3 regions of the Micromonospora sp. WMMD967 genome follow, and region 3 is predicted to be linked to each of the others. Evidence: riboswitches for the same ligand, from Rfam matches in the RefSeq annotation. Region 3 holds a riboswitch; each other region holds the start of a gene.

What was found. A riboswitch is a leader RNA that binds a small molecule or an ion and turns the genes downstream of it on or off. The one in region 3 is predicted to bind S-adenosylmethionine.
Region 1: another riboswitch for S-adenosylmethionine. It lies ahead of thrC (threonine synthase); the one in region 3 lies ahead of O7631_RS15015 (ABC transporter substrate-binding protein).
Region 2: another riboswitch for S-adenosylmethionine. It lies ahead of O7631_RS02740 (aminotransferase class V-fold PLP-dependent enzyme); the one in region 3 lies ahead of O7631_RS15015 (ABC transporter substrate-binding protein).

The regions. Positions count from the first base shown of each region.
Region 1 is NZ_JARUBK010000001.1:584,815-592,057, reverse strand. Features, by position in the region: gene O7631_RS02840 (winged helix-turn-helix domain-containing protein) at 15-248, shown strand; gene O7631_RS02835 (DoxX family protein) at 1,318-1,767, shown strand; gene O7631_RS02830 (metalloregulator ArsR/SmtB family transcription factor) at 1,828-2,133, opposite strand; gene O7631_RS02825 (DMT family transporter) at 2,225-3,193, shown strand; SAM riboswitch class I at 3,262-3,397, shown strand; gene thrC (threonine synthase) at 3,408-4,694, shown strand; gene O7631_RS02815 (GNAT family N-acetyltransferase) at 4,961-5,980, shown strand; gene paaN (phenylacetic acid degradation protein PaaN) at 6,031-7,243, shown strand, end outside.
Region 2 is NZ_JARUBK010000001.1:565,387-572,629, forward strand. Features, by position in the region: gene O7631_RS02720 (AI-2E family transporter) at 1-309, opposite strand, end outside; gene O7631_RS02725 (co-chaperone GroES) at 470-808, shown strand; gene O7631_RS02730 (hypothetical protein) at 890-1,057, shown strand; gene O7631_RS02735 (PrsW family intramembrane metalloprotease) at 1,113-2,591, opposite strand; SAM riboswitch class IV at 2,615-2,735, shown strand; gene O7631_RS02740 (aminotransferase class V-fold PLP-dependent enzyme) at 2,806-4,056, shown strand; gene O7631_RS02745 (FUSC family protein) at 4,061-5,296, opposite strand; gene O7631_RS02750 (metal-dependent phosphohydrolase) at 5,403-6,059, shown strand; gene O7631_RS02755 (DUF4031 domain-containing protein) at 6,031-6,315, opposite strand; gene O7631_RS02760 (FAD-linked oxidase C-terminal domain-containing protein) at 6,384-7,243, shown strand, end outside.
Region 3 is NZ_JARUBK010000001.1:3,208,582-3,215,824, forward strand. Features, by position in the region: gene O7631_RS15005 (amino acid ABC transporter ATP-binding protein) at 1-404, opposite strand, end outside; gene O7631_RS15010 (amino acid ABC transporter permease) at 401-1,174, opposite strand; gene O7631_RS15015 (ABC transporter substrate-binding protein) at 1,214-2,080, opposite strand; SAM riboswitch class IV at 2,356-2,467, opposite strand; gene O7631_RS15020 (amino acid transporter) at 2,552-4,492, opposite strand; gene corA (magnesium/cobalt transporter CorA) at 4,682-5,812, shown strand; gene O7631_RS15030 (hypothetical protein) at 5,828-6,019, opposite strand; gene O7631_RS15035 (2'-5' RNA ligase family protein) at 6,198-6,713, opposite strand; gene O7631_RS15040 (DUF664 domain-containing protein) at 6,792-7,243, shown strand, end outside.

The sequences.
Region 1 (7,243 bases), 2.6 Mb from region 3:
GAGGGAGCACCACCATGTCAGTCACGCCGTTCTACGAGCGCATCGCCACCGAGATTCGCGATCGGATCAAGTCGGGCGACCTGAAGCCTGGCGACAAGCTGCCGTCCATCTCTGAACTGTGCGCCCATTACGGGGTCTCTACCCAGGTCATCCGCTCGGCCATGCTGACGCTGCGTGCCGAGGGCCTGGTCGAGGGGCACCAGGGTCGCGGCGTCTTTGTACGAGATCGACCCGACGGCCAGCGGTAGATCTACTGGCTGGTTGGGAGTACCTCGCATGCCCTCGCCGCGAAGTTCGAGCCGTACTACCGGCGGATCATCGCCGACATCAGGAAGCGCATGCCGACGGCGAGTGGCCGCCAGGTCACAAGCTGCCCTCGGCCAAGGAGTTGGCGGATCTCTACGACGTGCGTAGCCAGTCGACGGTCCGGCAGGCCATCACGATCCTGATCGAGGGCTGGCGAGTCGTACGGCCAACAAGGATTCGGCCCGTTTGAAGCACTACATCAAGGGCAACGTCGTCGCGTTAGGTGGGGTCGCTGCTCGTCAACCCACCCACCCGGTCGATCATGGACTTGTGGTGGGTGACAAAGCGCCGGTACAACCTCAACCCGGGCACCACCACTTCATGATCGAGCCAGGGTCGCCACGGCAGCCGATCCCGGGGGTGCCCTCACGCCAGCCCCGCACTCCCCAGCCGGTGCAATCTTGCAGTTCCGGTTGTCGACGTATGGGGGAGCGCCTTCTTGTGTCGGGGCAAGAGGCGCACTACCGGTGGGCGAGGGCTGGTCAACCATCCGCGATCCCGGTTTGCCGTTGTTGTCATGCTTGCCTGTGGATCTGGCAAGGAAGCATCCGTCTGATCGACTCGGGTTTCATGAAGTCGGGGCTAAACGCGCGGCGACAGGCCCCGACTTCATGGAACCCAAGTCGGGCATGCCGCCAGCCCGGCACGGCCAGCGTGTGTCGGGGTTGACGGCCCGAGGTGCAATGCCGACCTCTGCCCTAACACAACAGCGTTGCCATTCAGGATCGAACACGATCTTGACTCGCGGCCCTTCCGCCCCAGATGTGGGGCAGCTCGACAGGTGCCATCCACACTGTGGGAGCGTGCCCACGTGATGCTCGCCGGTGCCGTTCCTGCATTGCTGCAGGTCACTGGCTTGGCGACCTCCGCGCGCTGCCAGGAGCGCTCGACGCGACACGCTCGACGGCGGTACATTCCGGCCGGGGACTTTCCCACTAGCAAGGAATTTATAAGCTTCGATACTTTCATGCCTCACATTGAAGAGATCTGTTTCCTTCGATGGAGGTACCCATGAACGTCACTCGGCTCGGCGGGCCGACCCTGTCCCTGTTCCGCATCGTGATCGGTCTGCTGTTCGCGCTGCATGGTCTGACTTCGGTCTTCGGGTTGTTCGGCGGCAACCCCATGACCGGCCAGGCGATACCGGTCGGCACCTGGCCCGGCTGGTGGGCCGCACTGATCCAGCTGGTGTGCGGCGCACTGGTGCTGGTCGGGCTGTTCACCCGACCCGCCGCAATCCTCGCGTCCGGCTCGATGGCGTACGCCTACTTCGTCGTGCACCAGCCGGACCACCTGCTGCCCCTACAGAACGGTGGCGAGCTGTCGGCCCTCTTCTGCTGGTCGTTCCTGCTGGTCGCCGCGCTCGGCTCCGGCCCGTGGGCGCTCGACTCACTGCTCTTCCGACGCCGCGCCGACGCTCCGCCGTCCTCGGTGGCCGAACCCAGTCCGGTGTCCGTCTGACCGCACCCGTTCCGCGCGTCGCCGGAGCCCCGACGAGGTGGTTCCGGCGACGCGCGCCGGTCAGGCCGGCGGGCGGGAGGTGAGGACCGCGTCCAGGAGACCGGGGTAGAGCTTGTCCACCTCGTCGCGGCGGAGCCGCACCAGGCGGCTGGTGCCGGCAGCGCGGGTGCGGGTCAGGCCCGCCTCGCGCAGCACCTTCAGGTGGTGGCTGCGGGTCGCCTTGGAGATGCCGAAGTCGAAGCTTCCGCAGGCGGCCTCGCCGCCCTCGGCGAGCGCACGGACGATCTGTAGCCGTACGTCGTCGGCGAGTGCGGCCAGCACGGCGGTGACCGGTACGGCGGACAGTTCGGGTTCGTGCGGCTCCATGTGACCAGTGTAACCGTTGTTCGACAATCCTCGAACAAGCTCCTAGGGTCGGTGTCGTTAGTTCGACGATACTCGAACATTGGAGCTGCCGATGCGATCCCGCGCCGCCGCTTACCCGCTGATCGCCGTCCTCGGCTGGGGGGTGATGTTCCCGGTTCTGGCCAGCGCGTTGCACCGGGTCGACCCGCTCAACCTGACCACCGCCCGTTACCTCCTCGCCGCCCTCGTCCTGGTCGCCATCCTGCTGCTCCGCGAGGGTTCCGACGCGCTGCGGCCAGGTGCCCGGACAGCCGAGGTGGTGGTGCTCGGAGTGGTCGGCTTCGCCGGCTTCAACGTGCTCACCAACCTGGCGCTCGAACACGCCGCCCCGCAGCAGGTGTCGCTCTTCGTGGCCACCACCCCGGTGATCACCCAACTGGTCCGGTGGGCCCGGGACGGCGTACGCCCGAAGCCGCTCCTGCTGGGCCTCTCCCTGGTGGCGCTCCTCGGCGTCGGCCTGGTGATCACCCGCGGCAGCCTGGCCGGGCTCGGTCAGTTCGGTGTCGGCGGTCTGATGATGATCGGCGCGGTGCTCGGTTGGGGCATCTACACGCACGGCGCCAGCCGCTTCGGCGGGTGGTCTCCACTGCGCTTCACCACGCTGACCGCGCTCGCCGGCACCGCTGCCATGCTGGCCGCGAGCATCGGCGCGGACGCCGTCGGCTGGCAGCACGCGCCGGCCGCCGCCGACCTCGTGGCGGTCACCCCACAGTTGGCGTACGCCGTGATCGTGGGAGCTGTCATCGCGGTACTGGCCTGGAACACCGGAGTGCAGCGGCTCGGCGCCGCCAACGCCGCGCTGTTCATGAACCTGGTCCCGGTGACCACGTTCGCGGTGCAGATCGCCCGCGGCTACCGCCCGGAGCCGGTCGAACTGGTCGGTGCCGCCGTCACCATCGCCGCGCTGGTCGCCGCGAACCTGGCCAACCGCCCCCGGAACCGGACCTTGTCGCTGCCCGGCGCGAGCGCGGTCACGGACCCGATCGCGGTTACCGACCGCGTGGCGGTCAGCGCCCGCTGACCCACTACCTGGGATCAGCGGTAGCTACTGCCGACAGCGTTGTCCTAGACTCGACGGCACAACTGCATACCTCATCCAGAGGGGCTGAGGGATACGGCCCGACGACGCCCCGGCAACCACCCCGCGCGCTCACCGCTGAGCGACAGGCGGGGCAGGTGCCAATTCCGTCCCCGCCGCACCGTGCGATGCGGGGAAAGATGAGAGGAATCTCGACATGACGTCGACGCTCGTCGCCTCCGGCATCGACACCTCCGCCAGTCCCGCCCGCGCCCTGGTCTGCCGTGCCTGTTCGGCGCGCTACCCGCTCGTGGCCCAGCACGCCTGTTACGAGTGTTTCGGCCCGCTGGAGGTCGACTACGACACCGCCGCGCTGGCGACGGTCACCCGGGAGCAGATCGAGGCCGGGCCGAAGAACATCTGGCGGTACGCCGCACTGCTCCCCGCCGGTCAGGACCCGAGCACCCGGGTCACCCTCGACCCGGGGCTGACCCCGCTGGTGGCGGCCCCGCACCTCGCCGCCGAACTGGGCATCACCGCGCCGCTCTGGGTCAAGGACGACAGCGCCAACCCCACCCACTCCTTCAAGGACCGGGTCGTCTCGGTGGCTCTCACCGCAGCGAGGGCACTCGGCTTCACCCGGTTCGCCTGCGCGTCGACCGGCAACCTGGCCAACTCGGTGGCCGCGCACGGCGCCCGCGCCGGAGTGCCCTCCGTCGTCTTCATCCCCAGCGACCTGGAACAGGGCAAGGTGATCACCACCGCCGTCTACGGCGGCGAGCTGGTCGCGATCGACGGCTCGTACGACGACGTCAACCGGCTCTGCGGCGAACTGGTGGAGACCGACGAGTTCGAGGACACCGCGTTCGTCAACGTCAACGTCCGGCCGTACTACGCGGAGGGCTCCAAGACTCTCGGCTACGAGGTTGCCGAGCAGCTCGGGTGGAGGATCCCCGCGCAGGTGGTCATCCCCATGGCCAGCGGCGAACTGCTCACCAAGATTGACAAGGCGTTCACCGAGTTGGTGGAGATCGGCCTGGTCGAGGCGCCGGCAGGCGGGTGGAAGGTCTTCGGCGCCCAGTCGGCCGGTTGCAACCCGATCGCCGTCGCCCTGCACGGCGACGCCGACTCGATCACCCCGGTCAAGCCCACCGGCATCGCCAAGTCGCTCAACATCGGCGACCCGGCCGCCGGTGTCTACGCCCTGGAGGCGGTCCGCCGCACCGGCGGTTGGATGGAGTACGTCGACGACGACGAGATCCGCGCGGGCATCCGTGATCTGGCCCGCACGACGGGTGTCTTCGCGGAGACCGCCGGCGGTGTGACGGTGGCGGTGCTGCGCAAGCTGGTCGAGTCCGGTCGGCTCGACCCGACCGCGGAGACCGTGGTGTTCAACACCGGCGAGGGCCTGAAGACCATTGACGCGGTGGCCGGTCAGGTCGGGCCGACCCACCACATCAAGCCCTCGCTGCGGGCGGCCCGCGACGCCGGTCTCCTCGGCTGATCCCGCATCGTCCAGACGGAGCCAGGGCGATCCGCCGGGTAACTGGGTTTTCGCTGTGAGTATGGAAAACCCGCCGCTACGGACTTGACGGCAGGAACCGGACGGCGCAAGATGCTCCGTGCGGGAGGGCATTTCGCCGAAGACTTTTGAAGTTCTTACGACCCAACGCCGGAGGCGTTGTGCGAGTGTCCCTTCCGACCACGTTCGATCGGGCCAGCGAGTAATTCGCTGGCCCGATCGCTTTTCCGGGGTGCACGCTCAGCGGCATGAGCATCACCCTCACGTCGTTCGACGGTGCCGACCGGGGTGCGGTCGACGAGGCGTACCGGATCGGGGCGGCGGCCAACGACGTCGACCTGCCCGACTTCCCGCCCTTCTGCCGGCGACGCTTCGACGCGCTGCTCCACACGCCGATGCCCGGCACCCGGTCGCTCTGGGCGCTGGCCCGACTCGACGGTGTGCCAGCCGGATACCTCCAGCTCGACCTGCCCCAGTTGGACAACACCGACAACTCCACGGCCGAGCTGGTGGTGCACCCCGACCTGCGGCGGCGGGGCGTCGGCCGGGCTCTGCACGAGCACGCGGTGCGTCTGCTCCGCGAGCACGGGCGCAAGAGGGTCGTCGCGATGGCCGTCTCCGCGCTGCCCGGCGGGCCGGCGCGGTCGGCGGCTGGTGACGCCTTCGCCGCCGCCGCCGGCGCCACGTCTGCGTTGGCGGAGGTGCGTCGCCGGCTCGACGTCGGCGGGATCGACCGGGTCGCGTTGCGCGCGGCGCTGGCCGAGGCCCGACCCCGAGCCGAGGGCTACCACTCGGTCTGCTGGCAGGGAGCCACCCCGCAGGAGTACGTAGCGGACATCGCCTACCTGGACGGCCGGCTGCTCATGGACGCTCCCATGGGCGACGTGCAGTGGGAGCCGGAGCAGGTGGACGCCGACCGCATCCGTGGCAACGAGCGCGCCCTGGACGCCAGGGGGCGGCGGCGCTACCACCTCGGGATGCGACACGAGGCGTCCGGTCGGCTGGTCGCCTGGACCCTGCTGGACGTCGGTGCCTCCGCCGACTGGCACGCGTTCCAGCAGATCACCATCGTCGACCCGGCCCACCGTGGGCACCGGCTCGGCCTCATCGCCAAGGCCGAGAACCTGCACCATCTGCTCACCCACGAACCGGCGGTCCGCGTGATCGACACCTGGAACGCGGCGAGCAACAGCTACATGGTGGCGATCAACGAGCAGCTCGGCTTCCGCCCGGTGGACGCCTGGACCGACTGGCAGCTCACCCTCTGACGGGTATCGGCGCTACTGCTCGCGGAGGTGTGTCATGCATGATGGCGGGCATGACGGAGACCCCGCATCCCCTGTACGAGAGGCACGCCGACACCCTCAACCGTGCGCTGACCGCGATCACGGAGCGGGGCTACTGGTCCGCCTATCCCGAATCTCCCAGCCCCCGGGTGTACGGCGAGACCGCCGCCGCCGACGGCAAGGCCGCCTTCGAGGCGTACCTCGGTGGTGATTTTCCGCTCGACCAGCCCGGCACCGGCGGGCGGGTCGCCACCGAGACGAGTCCGTTCGGGGTGGAGTTGGCGGTTCGGTACCCGCACGCCGGCCCCGGCGAGCTGGTGAGCGCCGCCTCCGCCGCGCTGCCCGCGTGGCGCGATGCCGGCCCGCAGGCCCGGGTGGGTGTCTGCCTGGAGATCCTCGACCGGCTGCACAAGCACATCTTCGAGCTGGCCAACGCGGTGCAGTTCACCAGCGGGCAGGCGTTCGTGATGGCCTTCCAGGCCGGCGGCGCGCACGCGCTGGATCGTGCCCTGGAGGCGCTGGCGTACGCGTACGCCGAGATGACCCGGCACCCGGGCACCGCCGGTTGGGAGAAGTCCGCGGGCAAGGGCGACCCGCTGCGGATGACCAAGACGTTCCACGTGGTGCCGCGTGGGGTGGCGCTGGTGATCGGCTGCAACACCTTCCCGACCTGGAACTCGTACCCGGGGCTGTTCGCCTCGCTGGTCACCGGCAACCCGGTGATCGTCAAGCCGCACCCGCGCGCGGTGCTGCCGCTCGCCATCACTGTGAAGTACGCCCGGGAGGTGCTCGCCGAGGCCGGCTTCGACCCGAACCTGGTCATGCTGGCGGCCGAGGCCCCCGGTGAGAAGCTCGCCAGCGACCTGGCCCTGCACCAGGCCGTCAAGATCGTCGACTTCACCGGTTCCACCGAGTACGGCGACTGGTTGGAGACGCACGCCCGGCAGGCGTCGGTCTACACCGAGAAGGCCGGTCTGAACACCGTCGTCATCGACTCCACCGACGACTTCGCCGGCATGTGCCGCAACCTCGGTTTCACGCTGACCCTCTACAGCGGTCAGATGTGCACCACTTCGCAGAACATCCTCATCCCGGCCGGCGGCATCGAGACCGACCAGGGGCACAAGAGCTTCGACGAGGTTGCCGGCGGTATCGCCGCCGCGGTCGGCAAGCTCACCGCCGACCCGGCCCGGGGTGTGGAGCTGACCGGCGCCATCGTCAACGACGGGGTGTTGGAGCGGCTGG
Region 2 (7,243 bases), 2.6 Mb from region 3:
CAGAGCCCAGGCCACCACGCCGATCACGATCAGCCGCCAGCACCACGCTGCGGCGATCCGCAGCCCGTGCGGGACGTCGGCGTCGTCCCGGCTGGAGGTCGAACTGTGCAGGTCCACAGGAGGCTCAGCACCGTAGACCGAGGCAGTCGGCGGCGCGGTCGGCCCCGGTACGGCCGGGGACGCCACCCGGGCGTCCGCCGACACGTCGCTCAACTCGTCGCTCGACGTGCCCTCGTCGGGACGGGCCGACTCCTGTCGCGACTGGTAGGCGCGGCGAAGCCGCCCGCGTACCCGCTCGAAGCGGCTCAAGCGCACCTCCTGGCAGAAGAGACCGGTCCACCCACGGCGACAGGTCGGACAGCATACGTCCGTTGCCGACACCGTAGGGCAGTTCCGCCACACAGTGCCCCCGCCACCACCGGCGTAACCACCGGCGGCCCGCCGTCGGCCACACGGTAGCGTCTCCGGCGTGACCGCCGACAACGATCTCGACGCCGGCCTGCCGATCCGTCTGCTGCACGACCGGGTGCTGGTGCGGATGGAGGGCAGCGAGGGCGAACGCCGCTCCACCGCCGGCATCGTCATCCCGGCGACCGCCGCGGTCGGCAAACGCCTCGCCTGGGCCACCGCCGTGGGCGTGGGCCCGAACGTGCGGGCCATCGTCTCCGGCGACCGGGTGCTCTTCGACCCGGACGACCGTTCCGAGGTCGAGCTGCACGGCCGCGGGTACGTGTTGCTGCGCGAACGCGACGTGCACGCCGTGGCCGCCGAGCGGATCGAGAACGATTCCACCGGCCTCTACCTCTGACCCACCCTCCCCCTGCCGCGCACCGTTTGCCCGGCCGCACGACGGGAAGCCATCCGGCGACCGTGGCCCTGGGGAGGGACGATGCCGGTATTCGTGAAGAAGCTGTTGACCTGGGGCTTCGTCGCGTTCCTGATCTACTTCGTGGCCTTCCGGCCGGACGGCGCCGCGCAGATGTTCCGGGCGATCGGGGCCGCGTTGATCGCGATGTTCCAGGGCTTCGGCGACTTCCTCACCTCGCTGATGACGTGAGCCGGCGGGCTGGCTGAGGCCCCGGTCTGATCACCTGAGCCACGGGCACCAGCCGTCAGTGGTGACCCGGGGGCCAGGGCGCGGGCGGGCGCAGGCCGGGCCAGCCGGGTGGGGCGTACCCGACCGGGGGCGGTGCGGGGGCCAACACCACCGGAATCGGCACCACCGGCTCGTCCGGCGCGTTCACCGGGCGTTGCTGGCCGTCCGGGAAGCGCAGGTGGTAGCGGCTGCCGTCCCAGAGCCCGGCCGGGGCCTGCGGATCCCGACCGACGAAGACCGACCGGTACGCGCTGATCGCGTCCAGCAGCTCCCGCTCCTCCCGTGCGGTCCGTTCCTGGTCGGCGGCCTTCCGGTCCAGGCCCCGCAGGGTGCCGTCGCGCAGCAGGGCCAGCCGGGTGGCGGCGGACTGGTAACCGCGCATCGCCCGGACCCCGGCGTCACCGGCCACCCGGCGCGCCCAACTGCGGGCCGCGTGCCGTCGCCCCAGACTGCTCAGCGCGGCCACCTCGGGCGGGCTCAGCCAGCCGGCGCGTACGTAGTCCGGCAGGACGCGCTCGGTGAGCCGCCCCTCCCAGGCGCGCAGCCACACCGCCAGCCCCACGGTGCCGAAGAAGACAGGCACCATCAGGCCCAGGAAGCCGTACAGCATGATCACGGCCTCGCCCGTGGCCTGGGTGAGCGTGGGCAGCAGGTTCCACGTGCCGTGCAACATCATCGCCAGCAGCAGGCCGGCGATCGGGGCGAGCACCCGGACCCGCCGGTCCGCCGTCCGCGCGGCGATGCCCAGGCCGAAACCCGTCATCGAGGTGAAGAGCGGATGGGCGAACCCGAACAGCAGGATCCGCAGGATGAAGATCGCGATGACCTGCTGGATGCCGGTGGCGGGGCCATACCTGTCGACACCGGACGCGTAGCCCAACCCGCCCAGGTAGAGGATGTTCTCCACCATGGCGAAGCCGACCGCCGACAGCCCGCAGTAGACCAGGCCGTCGGTGATCCCGGACCACTCGCGGCGGCGGAACACCAGCAGCAAAATCGGGCCGAGCGCCTTCGTCGACTCCTCGATGAACGGCGCCACCAGCACTCCGGTCAGCGCGGCCGGCAGACCCCAGTCGGCGAAGCGGCCGGCGGCGAAGTCGTTCACCGTCAGTGAGGCGGCGGTGGAGACGAACGCGCCCCAGGCGAAGCAGAAGATCAGGTATTTCAGCGGCTCGGGTTCGTACCGGTCCAGCCAGAGGAAGCAGGCGACCAGCACCGGCACCGGCAGGATGGCGGCGGCCACCCCGATGAGCAGGGCCTGCACGCCGAGCGACTGGCCGAGCTGGAAGACGATGAACACCGCGCAGGCGGCGATGAGCAGCACCACCACGGCCAGCGCCAGGAACCGCCGCCAGCCCAGTCGGCGCCGCGGCATCGGGGGCGCCTCGACGGCGGACGGGGCCGTGGATGCGGGCGGCGACGGCAGGGGTGAACCGGGCGGGGTGTCGGCCATGCGGTCAGCGTAGCCATCCGCCGCCGGCTGGTCCGGTCGCATCGGCAGCCGCTATGCTGCCGGCAGGTCACGAGTGCCAGCGCGAAGCCCCGGCTTGCTGGCCGGCAACCCTCGTCGAGTTCGCGGTGGGGTGCCCCGGGTGATGACCGGGCCCAGCCCGATCGGTGTGCTGGGCAAGCGCGGACCCCGTCCCGACAGTGCACCCGGGGTCCCTGACCCCGGAGGTTCCGGCGTGCCCGTCACCCTTCTCCCCCCGCTGCCCACCTGCTTCGACACCGCGCCCGAGCCGACCTTGTCGGGGCCGCTCGACGTCCTCGGCGTACCGGGCGAGATCAACCTGGACTACGCCGCCAGCGCGCCGTGCGCGCGGGCCGCCGCCGACGCGGTGGCCGAGCTGCTGCCCTGGTACGCGAGCGTCCACCGTGGGGCGGGAGCGTTGTCCCGACGCTGCACCCTCGCGTACGAGCAGGCCCGGCAGACGGTCGGTGACTTCTTCGGCGCCCGAGCCGACGATCACGTGATCTTCACCCGCAACACCACCGACGCGCTCAACCTGCTGGCACGGGCCGTGCCGGCGGGCACGACGGTGGTCACCTTCGCCGGTGAGCACCACGCCAACCTGCTGCCGTGGCCGCGCGGCTCGGTGCGGCTGCCTGTGCCCACCGACCCGGACGCTGCGGTACGCGACCTCGCCGCCGCCCTCACCGAACTACGCCGGGGCAGCAACCCGGCGCTGCCGGTGCTGGTCGCGGTGACCGGTGCGAGCAACGTGACCGGTGAGCTGTGGCCGGTCACCGAGCTGGCCCGGGTGGCCCACCGGCATGGTGCCCGGATCGTGCTGGACGCCGCGCAGCTCGCCCCGCACGCCCCGGTCGACCTGCTCGCGCTGGACGTCGACTACCTGGCGGTGTCCGGCCACAAGCTGTACGCGCCGTTCGGTGCGGGTGTGCTGATCGGCCGGGCGGACTGGCTGGACGCCGCACCGCCGTACCTGGCCGGCGGCGGTGCCACCAGCCACGTCGGACCGGCCACCCACGACGTGAACTGGACGACCGGGCCGGCACGGCACGAGGGCGGCACCCCGAACCTGCTCGGCGCGGTGGCGCTGGCGGCTGTGTGTACGGCGCTCGACGGCGCAGACCGGGCCGCGCTGGCCGCCCACGAGCAGGCGCTGCTGACCCGACTGCGGACCGGCATCGCCGCTCTGCCGCACGTCGTGGAGCTGCGCACGTTCGGCCGCGACGCGCCCCGCGTCGGGATCGTCTCGTTCGTGGTCGTCGGCTGGGACTCCAGCGACGTGGCCGCACGGTTGGCCGCCGAACACCACATCGGCGTACGCGACGGGTTGTTCTGCGCCCACCCGCTGGCGCGACGTCTGCTCAGCGAGGCGGCGGGGCGTACCGGCCGCCGGGACCTGCCGTCCACGGCGCTGCGGGCCAGCATCGGCCTGGGCACCACGGAGGCGCAGGTGGACCAGCTGCTCGCCGCACTCGCCGACCTGGGGTGAGGGCTCAGCCGACGGGTGGGGCGGTGGGCGGTTTCGGTGTCTCGTCGGGTTTGGCCGGCTCGGCGACCGGCCGCTCCTGCTCCCCGAAGGCGGTGCGGATCCACCGGTTCGCCTCCTCCTGCTCGATCCCGGAGGCCACCAACAGGTCGCTCGCTGTGGTGCGGATCTGGGCGACCACCACGCTGCCGGAGAAGCCGACGCCGTCACCGTACGCCCGGCCGGCCTCGCTGACCGCCCGCAGGGACCGCTCCCGGGCCTTCTCCGGCTCCTCCCCGGCAGCGAACTCGTGCTTGAGCAGCCGGACCGACTCGGCGAGGTGACCGACCGCGTCCGGCATCGATTCGGGCACCGGCTCCTCGTCCTCGATGAGGGTCACCGATCGACGGATCAGGGTGCCGCTGTTGCGCATCGCTCGGTCGATCGGGTCGGCCGCCTCCGCGTAGTGGGTCAGTTCGTCGCGGCGGTGCCAGCGGGCCGGGGAGAGGGTGGCGGTCTCCTTCGCGCCCTCGATCGCCTCGCCCAACGTGGCCAACTCCTCCTTGTTGTCGCGCAGCCTCTCCAGTGCGCGCTGGATGGTGGCCCGATCCCGACTGCGTAGACCGTCCGCCGTGACGTCGAGCTGGGTGGCGAGCAGGTCGAGCGCCGGCCGGGCGGCTCGGTTGATCACCCGCAGTGGGTTCAGCGGCAGCAGCACCGCCGTGACCACCAGGGCGACACCGCCACCGAGGAACGCGTCGACGAAACGGGGGATCTCCAGGTCCTGGGTCGACGGGCTCAGTGTCACGATCAGCACCGCCGTGGCCGCCGCCTGGATCACGATGGCGACGCTCGCCCCGGCGAAGATGGTGAGCAGGATCGCGACAGTGACCACCAGGCCGAGTTGCCAGGCCCCGGTGCCGAGGAAGTAGATCAAGAGGTCGCCGACGGCCACCCCGACCCCCACCCCGACGATCAACTCGACGGTTCGGCGGAACCGCTGGCCCACCGACGCGGCGAGGGTGCCGACCGCGGAGATCGGCGCGAACACCGGCTGTGGGTTACCGAGGACCACGTGCGCGATCAGGTACGCGATTCCGGCAGCCAGCCCGGCCTGGACGGCCAGCCCGCCGGCCATCCTCACCCGGTGCAGACGGTCGTGCAGGGTGGCTCGGCTCCGATGGCGCAGTTGCTCGGTAGCCTCGGCGATCCGGGCGCCGTCGATGTCCACCAGTCCTTCACGCAACGCGGTACGTCGCACCATCGGCTGTCGCTTGTCCCGGGCCACGGCCATGGGCGCGACTACCCGTGGTGGGCGCGCTGAATCCTCCCTTCACACGCGTCACGGGCGGATACGGCAGACTCGGGCGGTGGTTGATCTGCTTGATCGGTGGCGGACAGCGGTCCGGGGTGCCGGCGCGAGCCCGGACGCGTCGTCGGGCGGTGCGGGGGAGCGGTTGCTCGGTCGGTGGCGGGAGCCGCACCGGCACTACCACACTCCGGTCCACCTGACGGCTGTGCTCGACGTGGTGGACGAGCACGCCGACCTCGCCGCCCAGGTCGACCTGGTGCGGTTGGCGGCCTGGTTCCACGACGCCGTCTACGACCCGCGAGCCTCCGGGTACGCCAACGAGCACGACAGCGCCGCGCTTGCCGACGAGGTGCTCACCGGGCTCGGGGTGCCGGCGTCCTCCGTCGCCGAGGTGCACCGGCTGGTGCTGCTCACGGCCGGGCACACTGTGGCACCGGGTGACCGGGACGGCGCGCTGCTCTGCGACGCGGACCTCGCCGTGCTGGCCGCGCCGGCGGCCACGTACGAGCGGTACGCGGCGGCGATCCGGCGGGAGTACGCCCACGTGCCGGAGCCGGCCTTCCGGGCCGGGCGGGCGGCGGTGTTGACCGGTCTGCTGGCGCTGCCCGCGCTGTTCCGGCTGCCGCCGCTGGCCAGCCGGTGGGAGGAGCCCGCCCGGGACAACATGCGCCGCGAGCTGGCCGCGCTCAGCGAGGAGTCGAAGGACGCGGGCTGACCAGGTGCTTCGGGCGACGCAGCCCGGCCGTGCGGAGTAGCCGGACCAGTTCCCGGCTCGGCACCACCTGGGCGCCGAGCCACACCGCCGCCGCGAACCGGTCGGCCGGAATGTCGTAGTGGTCCCGGTCGAAGCCGCGCCGGGGCGCACCGAGCGTCTCGGCGAAGGCGTGCAGCTCGGCGTACGAGACGTCGCTGATCAGGTGCGACCAGAGCCGACCGCGCCACGGCCAGGCAGGCCGGTCCAGGTAGAGCATGGTGCCCAAGCTATCCCGCGCAGTCGATCATGTTGATGATCGGCTGCCGGCGACCTAGCCTCGGCTGCATGGCCCCCACCGATCTCCTCGCCGACCTGCGCGACGCGCTCGGCGACGACGCCGTGCTCACCGACCCGGACCTGCTGCGGATGCACCAACGGGACGAGGCCGACCTGTGCGCCGCCGGCAGGCCGCTCGTGGTGACCCGCCCGCGCAGCACCGAACAGGTGGTCGCCGTGGTGCGGGCGGCGGCGCGGCACGGCGTACCGGTGGTGCCGCAGGGCGCGCGGACCGGGCTGGCCGGCGCGGCCAACGCGGTGGACGGCGCGGTGGTCATCAGCACCGTCGCGATGGACGAGATCCGGGAGATCGACAGGGTGAGCCGCATCGCTGTGGTCCAACCCGGAGTGGTCAACGCGGCGCTCGCCGGGGCGGTCGCCAAGCAGGGGCTCTGGTACCCGCCGGACCCCGGTTCCTGGGAGTCGTCGACGATCGGCGGCAACGTGGCCACCAACGCCGGTGGCATGTGCTGCGTGAAGTACGGCGTGACCACCGAGTACGTCCTCGGCCTGGAGGTGGTGCTCGCCTCCGGTGAGGTGCTGCGCACCGGTCGGCGTACGGCCAAGGGGGTGGCCGGTTACGACCTGACCCGGCTCTTCGTCGGCTCGGAGGGCACCCTCGGCGTGATCACCGAGGTGACCGTGGCGCTGCGACCCGCACCGGCCGACTCGCTGACCCTGGTGGCGGTCTTCCCGTCCACCGCGGCGGCCGGCGCCGCGGTGGCCGAGATCGCGGCTCGTGGCCTCACCCCGAGCCTGTTGGAACTGCTCGACCAGACCCACCTGCGGGCGATCGAGGCGTACCAGCCGATGGGGTTGCGCACCGACGCGCAGGCGCTGCTGCTGGCCGCGGCGGACACCGGCCCCCG
Region 3 (7,243 bases):
AACCCCACCAGGTCCAGTTGGGCCCGGGCCACGGCCTCCGCCTCGTCCTCGCCGAGCCCGCGGAGCCGGCGCAGCGCGAGGGTGACGTTGCGCAGCACGCTCATGTGCGGGAACAGGTTGAACTGCTGGAAGACCATGCCGACCCGCTGCCGCAGGCTGTCCGGGTCGTCCCCCAGCACGCTGCGCCCGTCCAACAGGACGTCGCCGCGGTCCGGCTCGATCAACCTGTTGATGGTGCGCAGGAGGGTGGACTTGCCGGACCCGGACGGGCCGATCACGCAGGCCGTCCCCCCGCGCGGCACGGTCAGGTCGACGCCACGCAGTACCCGGTTCGGCCCGAAGGCGAGGTGCACGTCCCGTACGTCGAGGCTGACCGAGGTAGTGGTGGTGGTGTCGGTGGTCATCGCCGGTCTCCCTGGACGGTGGCGGGCAACGGGAGGTCGTCGTCCTCGTCGGTCGACGCGACGGCTGGCCGTCCGTGGCGCAACCGCCGGTCGATCCAGTTGACGACGTGTGTCAGCGGAACTGTCAGCGCCAGGTAGAAGAGCCCGGCCAGGAGCAGCGCGGACTCGTTGCCGGTGGTGGCCGCGTAGTCCTGCCCGATCCGGAACAGCTCCCGCTGGCTGGCCACCAGGCCGAGGAAGTAGACCAGGCTGGAGTCCTTGATCAGTGCGATGAGCTGGTTGACCCAGGCCGGCAGGACCCGCCGGATGCCCTGCGGAATGATCACCAGCCGCATCGCGTCGCTCCAGGAGAAGCCGAGCGCGCGGGCGCCCTCCAACTGGGCGGCCTCGACCGACTGGATGCCGGAGCGGAAGATCTCCCCGATGTACGCGGCGGCGATCAGCGACAGCGCCAGGATCCCCAGGGGGTAGGGGTCCGGTCCCCAGACCTGCATGCCCAGCGGTGCCAGCCCGACGCCGATCAACAGGATCGTCGCCGCGGCCGGCAGCCCTCGGAACACGTCGGTGTAGACCCGCGCCGGCCAGCGCAACCACCGGCTGCGGGAGATCCCGGCGACGGCCAGCAGCAGGCCCAGCACCGAGCCGAGCAGGGCGGCGGAGACCGCCAGGATCAGCGTGTTCGGCAACCCGACGGTCAGCATCTCGGGCAGCGCCTCGCGCATCGCGTCGAGGTCGAAGAACGTCTCCCACAGGGTGCTCAACGGATCCATCGGTCGTCTCTCCTACCGTCCTGCTCGCTCGTCGTCGGTTCAGGACGTGGTCGACGCGGACGCCGACGGCGCCACCGTGACCGCTCCGCTGCCCGGCTTGAAGTCCGCCGGGATCGGTCGGCCGGGGTAGTACTGGGACTGCAACCGGTTCCAGGTGCCGTCCGCGATGACCTCGTCGAGGGCCTTGTTCAGCGCCTCGCGCAGCTTGTCGCCGCCCTTCGCGACGGCGTACGCGGTCGGTGCCGGGCTGAGCTGCTTGGCCGCCACGGTGATCTTGCCGTTGCTGTCGGCGGCCGACTTCTCGCCGATCTCCGCCGGGGCGATCCACGCGTCGGCGGTGCCGGCCTTGAGCTGGTTGATCGCGCCGTTGTAGTCCGGCACCCGCACCGGGTCGAGCTGCTTGCCGGTGGCGTAGTCGTCCTGCACGGTGCCCTGCACCACCACGACCCGCTTGCCGGCGAGCTGGTCGAAGTCGGTGATCGGGGAGCCGGCCGGGACGTCCAGGCCGAAGTAGCCGAAGTCGTAGCCGTTGCCGAAGTCGACTGTCTTCTTCCGCGCCTCCGTGATGGTGATCGAGGAACTGCCGACGTCGAACTTGTGGTTGTTGACCTGGGAGAGCAATGCGGAGAAGTCGGTGCCGACGAACTCGACCCGGAGACCGAGCTTGCCGGCCACGGCGGTCAGCAGGTCGTTGTCGAAGCCGGTGAACTTGCCGTCCTCGAGGTACACGTTCGGCGGGGCGTCGGTCAGGGTGCCGGCCCGCAGAACGCCCGGCTGCGCCAGGCCGTACGGGTTGGCGCTGGTGTCGGACGAGCTGTCGCCGCCGCAGGCGGTGAGCGCGGTGGCGGCCAGGACGGCGGCAGCGCCCAGGGCGGTGGCACGGGTCAGGGCAGGAAGAAGTCGCACGGGTGTCTCCGAAAAGGTCGCGTCCCGGCACGCACGGATGTGCGTCGCCGGCGGTGCGCCCGATGGGCGTACCGGTGAGGGAGGTTCGGGAGGAGGGCTGCGCTAGTGCGTGGTGCCGCGACGACACGCGGCGCTGCACATTCGCATCATGTCCACGTGCCGCCGCCGGGTCAGTGCCGGCGAGGGCCAACCGGCGCGGACGTCCGCGGTGTCGGTCGGTGGAGTGGTGCTGAGGATGCGCATGGTTCTCCCGGGTCTGTGCTGACCTGGGTGCCAGGCCACGCTTGCACCGACGTCCTGTCGGTGCCTGGTCTTCACCCGGGGCACCCCACCGCGGAGGAGGGTTGCCGGCCAGCGAGCCGGGGCTTCGCGCTGGCGCTCATGACCTGCGCCGAGGCTAGCAGCAGGCACGGGTGGATCGTCCAGTCGTTATGACCACGCTCACCAGGGAGATGGGTGCCCGCGGTCCCGTCAGCCGGCGTGCACGTGTGGCCGTCGGCGCGGATCAGGCTCGTGTCGACGCAGAATCTCCCGGGTGACCGAGGCGATCTCACCCTGCCCGAACGCCAGGTAGCGCAGGACGTTGCGACCCGGGCCGCCCTCGGTCCACTCGAAGTAGATGTGCGGGCGTCGACGGGTCCGGTCGCGGATCTCCAGCAGCAGGGCGGCGAGCGCGTTGGGCACCCCTGAGCTGGTCAGACTGAGCACCGGGAAGCGACCGTCGACCAGACTGCCGGTCACCACGAGCTCGGTCTCGAAGTCCGACGGATCGGAGACGTGGACCTCGACGAAGAGCACGTCGCTGTCGTCGGGGAAGTCGTTGTCCGCCATGGTCTGCGCCAGCTTGGCGCGGTACTCCACCTCATCCCGGCCGTCGGGCTCGTGGGCGATGAGGCGGATCCGCCGACCGGCGCGTTCGTCGATCATCTTGGTCGCGACCGGGTCCAGCTCGACGTGGTCGACCCGCAGCTCGAAGGCGCGGGACAACCGGGAGAGCAGCGAGACCACGATGATCCCGCCGATGAAGCAGGCCGCGATCTTCACGCCGTCCGGGCGTTCCACCACGTTCGCCAGCGTGGTGTAGACGAAGATCACCGCGATGGTGCCGAACGCTGTCGTGCGGCCGCGCTGCCGGTGCCGCACCGCCGCGAGGGTCACCGCCGTCGCCGCCGAGGTGATCAACACCAGGACCCCGGTGGCGTACGCGCCGCCCTGCGCGTCGACGCTGGCCTTGAAGACGACCGTGATCAGGAACGCCACCGCCGTGAAGACCAGCACCAGTGGCCGGACCGCCCGCGCCCAGGTCGGAGCCATGCCGTAGCGGGGCAGATAGCGGGGTACGAGGTTGAGCAGCCCGGCCATCGCCGACGCCCCCGCGAACCAGAGGATCCCGATGGTGGACAGGTCGTAGACGGTGCCGAACACCTCCCCGAGATGCGCGTGGGCCAGGTAGGCCAACGCCCGGCCGTTCGCCGGCCCGCCGGGCTGGAAAGCCTCCGGCGGGATCAGGATCGTGGTCGTCACGCTGCTGGTGATCAGGAAGACGCTCATGATCACGGCGGCGGTGGTGAGCAGCCGGCGAGCGCCCCTGATGCGGCCCAGCGGTCGCGCCTCGGAGTCCTGCGGGTCGCCGCGCACGCTCGGCATCACGGCCACGCCGGTCTCGAAGCCGGACAGACCCAGCGCCAACTTCGGAAAGACCAACAGCGACAGGGCGACCACCATCCACGGATCGCCGTGACCGGTGGTCAGCGCGGTGGTCCAGTCCTCGACCGCGTGGGGGTGCGTCACCACCCGCCACAGCGCGTCGGCCATCACCACAGCGTTCAGCGTCAGGTAGAGCGCGACCAGGACGACGGCTATCCCGATGGCCTCGGTGAATCCCTTGAGGAACACCGCGCCCAGCAGCGCCACCAGCAGCAGCGTGAGCGGCACCTCGTATCCCTTGAGCGCGCTCGGCCAGAACGGGTTCTCGTCGATGTGCGCGGTGGCGTCGGCGGCCGAGAGAGTGATGGTGATGATGAAGTCGGTGGCCGCGAATCCGAGCAGCACCAGCACCAGCAACTTGCCCGGCCAGTAGCTCAGCAGGCGTACCAGCATCGCGATGGAGCCCTCGCCGTGCGGGCTCTCCGCCGCCACCCGTCGGTAGACCGGCAGCGCGCCCAGCAGGGTCACCAGCACCAGCACCAGGGTCGCCACCGGGGAGAGCGCCCCGGCGGCGAGCGCCGCGATGCCCGGCTGGTAGCCCAGCGTCGAGAAGTAGTCGACACCGGTCAGGCACATCACCTTCCACCAGGGGTGGTGCCGGTGCTCCGGCGGGCGTCCGTGCGGCCCCTGGTGCTGCACGGGCTCCTCGGCGCCGGCACGCAGCAGCCACTCCCGCAGCCGGCCCGCGCGCTTGTCGACCTCCACCGGCGCGTCCCCCGTCAGTCCCGCCCCTGGTAACCGTGAGTATCCGTCCGCGGTGGGGTGCCCGTCCGCCGGTGCGGGGAACCCACCCCGCGTCACACCGGGTTTCGGGCGCGGGACAGGGGGGAAGCAGCGGCCCCCGGGGTGGCGGGAGTCGTGCCGGACCGGGCGTCACCGGGGAGGGGACAGGGCATGGTCGGTGGCCGTCGCTTCCGCCCGGGTGGGGGCTTCGGTCGCCAACTCGACGAGTACGAGACCAGAGTCGGCGTGCCACCGCCCACGGAGTCGCCCACCCCGCCCACCGGTGGGGTGGTGGACAGCGCCGTCTACCTCCATGGGCACCGGTTCGCTTCCCCGTCCGGCCTCGCCGAGACGTACCGCTGCCTGCAGGAGCAGGACGGCGCGATGGCCTGGATCGGGTTGTACCGGCCCGACATCGAGCAGATCACCTCGCTGGCGCGGGAGTTCCGCCTGCACGACCTGGCGGTCGAGGACGCGATCAACGCCCACCAGCGACCCAAGCTGGAACGCTACGGGGAGACCCTGTTCGTGGTGCTGCGCGCCGCCCGCTACGACGACCTCCGGGAAGAGGTCGAGTTCTCCGAGCTGCACCTGTTCATCGGGCCGGGTTTCGTGGTCACCGTCCGGCACGGTGAGGCGCCGGACCTGGCCGCGGTGCGGCGGCGCATGGAGGTCGAGGCGCAGATGCTCGCCCAGGGCCCCGAGGCGGTCCTGTACGCGATCCTCGACCAGGTCGTCGACGGGTACGCGCCGGTCGTGGCCGGGCTGGAGAACGACATCGACGAGATCGAGACCCAGGTGTTCGGTGGTGACCCGAACGCGAGCCGGCGCATCTACGGCCTCAGCCGCGAGGTGATCCAGTTCCAGCGCGCCGCGCGCCCCCTGCTCGCGGTGCTCGACGCGCTGGCCGACGGCGCGGGCAGTGCCGACACGGACGAGGAGCTACGCCGCTACCTGCGGGACGTCACCGACCACCTGACCCAGGTGGTGGAACGGGTGGACGGGTTCCGGCACCTGTTGCAGAACATCCTCACCGTCAACGCCACACTCGTCTCGCAGCAGCAGAACGAGGAGATGCGGAGCCTCACGGCGGCCAGCTACGCGCAGAACGAGGAGCTGAAGAAGGTCTCGTCCTGGGCGGCGATCCTGTTCGCTCCCACGCTCATCGGCACCGTGTACGGCATGAACTTCGTCCACATGCCGGAGTTGCACTGGCGCTTCGGCTACCTCTTCGCGCTGCTGTTGATGCTGCTGGTCTGCGGCACCCTGTATCTGATCTTCAAGCGGCGCGGCTGGCTGTGAGCCGCCCGCCGAGGATCACTCGATGCCGCGCAGGATGTGCCGTTCGTCCTCGACGTCGTCGTCGCCGGCACTGATCCGGCCGAGCAGGACGGCGGCCGCCCAGATCGTCAGGGGCGTGGCCGCCCCGGTCATACCGCCGGCGGTCCGGTCGTCCCGGCTCTGGCTCCGCTCCGCTCGCGGTGGCCTGCGCTGAGCCTGCATAGGCACTGCCCCTCCTCGTCGAAGCCGCCGTGGGCAGCGCGGCGTGACCCCGCGCCGCCGGCCGGGCGGAACGCGCTCGGCGGGACGGCATCTACGTCGAACCATCCCACGTCAGGCCGCATAACCACCGCTTCTTTTCGGTTTCCCGACTGTCGCCCGCCAAACCGGACATTTTCGTCGACGGTCAGGGCAGCGGGTGGGCGATGCCCCGCGCGTGGTCGGTGAGGGCCGCCCCGACCACTGTCGCGGTCAGCGGCAGCACCTCCAGGCAGCGGCGCACCGCGGCGGCCATCAGCGCGTTCGGCACCCGCATGGAGAGCGTGCAGTGCGGCACCCACCGGCCCGGCTGGTAGTGCTCGGCCAACGGGATGCCGGCGGCGGCGAGCCGGTCGTGGACCGTGCGGTGGTGGGCCAGGAGCTCCGGGGTGGGCGTCGGACCGAGCCAGAGCACCCGACCGACGAACTGGCCGGCGTGCTGGAACTCGAGCCGCAGGGGAGCCGCCACGACCGTCCCGTGCAGGGCCTCGGCGACCTGTTCCGGGTCGAACCGGGGCGCCACCGCCAGTGAGACGTGCGGACGGTGACGTTGCTCCAGCAGCGAGCGCATGCTCTGCACGCCCTCGGTCTCCAGCGCGTCCCACAGCACGCGGATCCGGCGGGTGGCATCCGGATCCAGGTACAACTCCACCGCCGCGACCATTTGATCACCGTAGCGGCCGAGGTTTGGGCGACAGCGCTCGGCGGTACCAGACCGCAGATCGAACAGGAGGCGTACCCGATGGACGTGAGTGATCTGCTGACCGAGACGTACGACCGACTACCCGACCTCGTCCGTGCGGCGGTGGACGGCCTGAGCCCGGAGCAGCTACGCCACGAGCCGGCACCCGGCCACAACTCGATCGGCTGGCTGGTCTGGCACCTCACCCGCGTGCAGGACCATCACGTCGCCGAGGTGCTCGACGCCGAGCAGATCTGGGTGCGTGGCGACTGGGCGGGCCGGTTCGGCCTCACCGCCGATCCCGACGACACCGGCTACGGGCACTCGCCGGCGCAGGTCGCGGCGGTGCGGCCGGAGAGCGCGCAGGCGTTGATCGACTACTACGGTGCCGTCGCGTCGCGTACCGGAAAGTTCCTGGCCGGCCTGCGCCCGGCGGACCTGGACCGCGTCGTCGACGAGGCGTGGGACCCGCCGGTCACCCTCGGCGTCCGGCTGGTCAGCGTCGCCGAGGA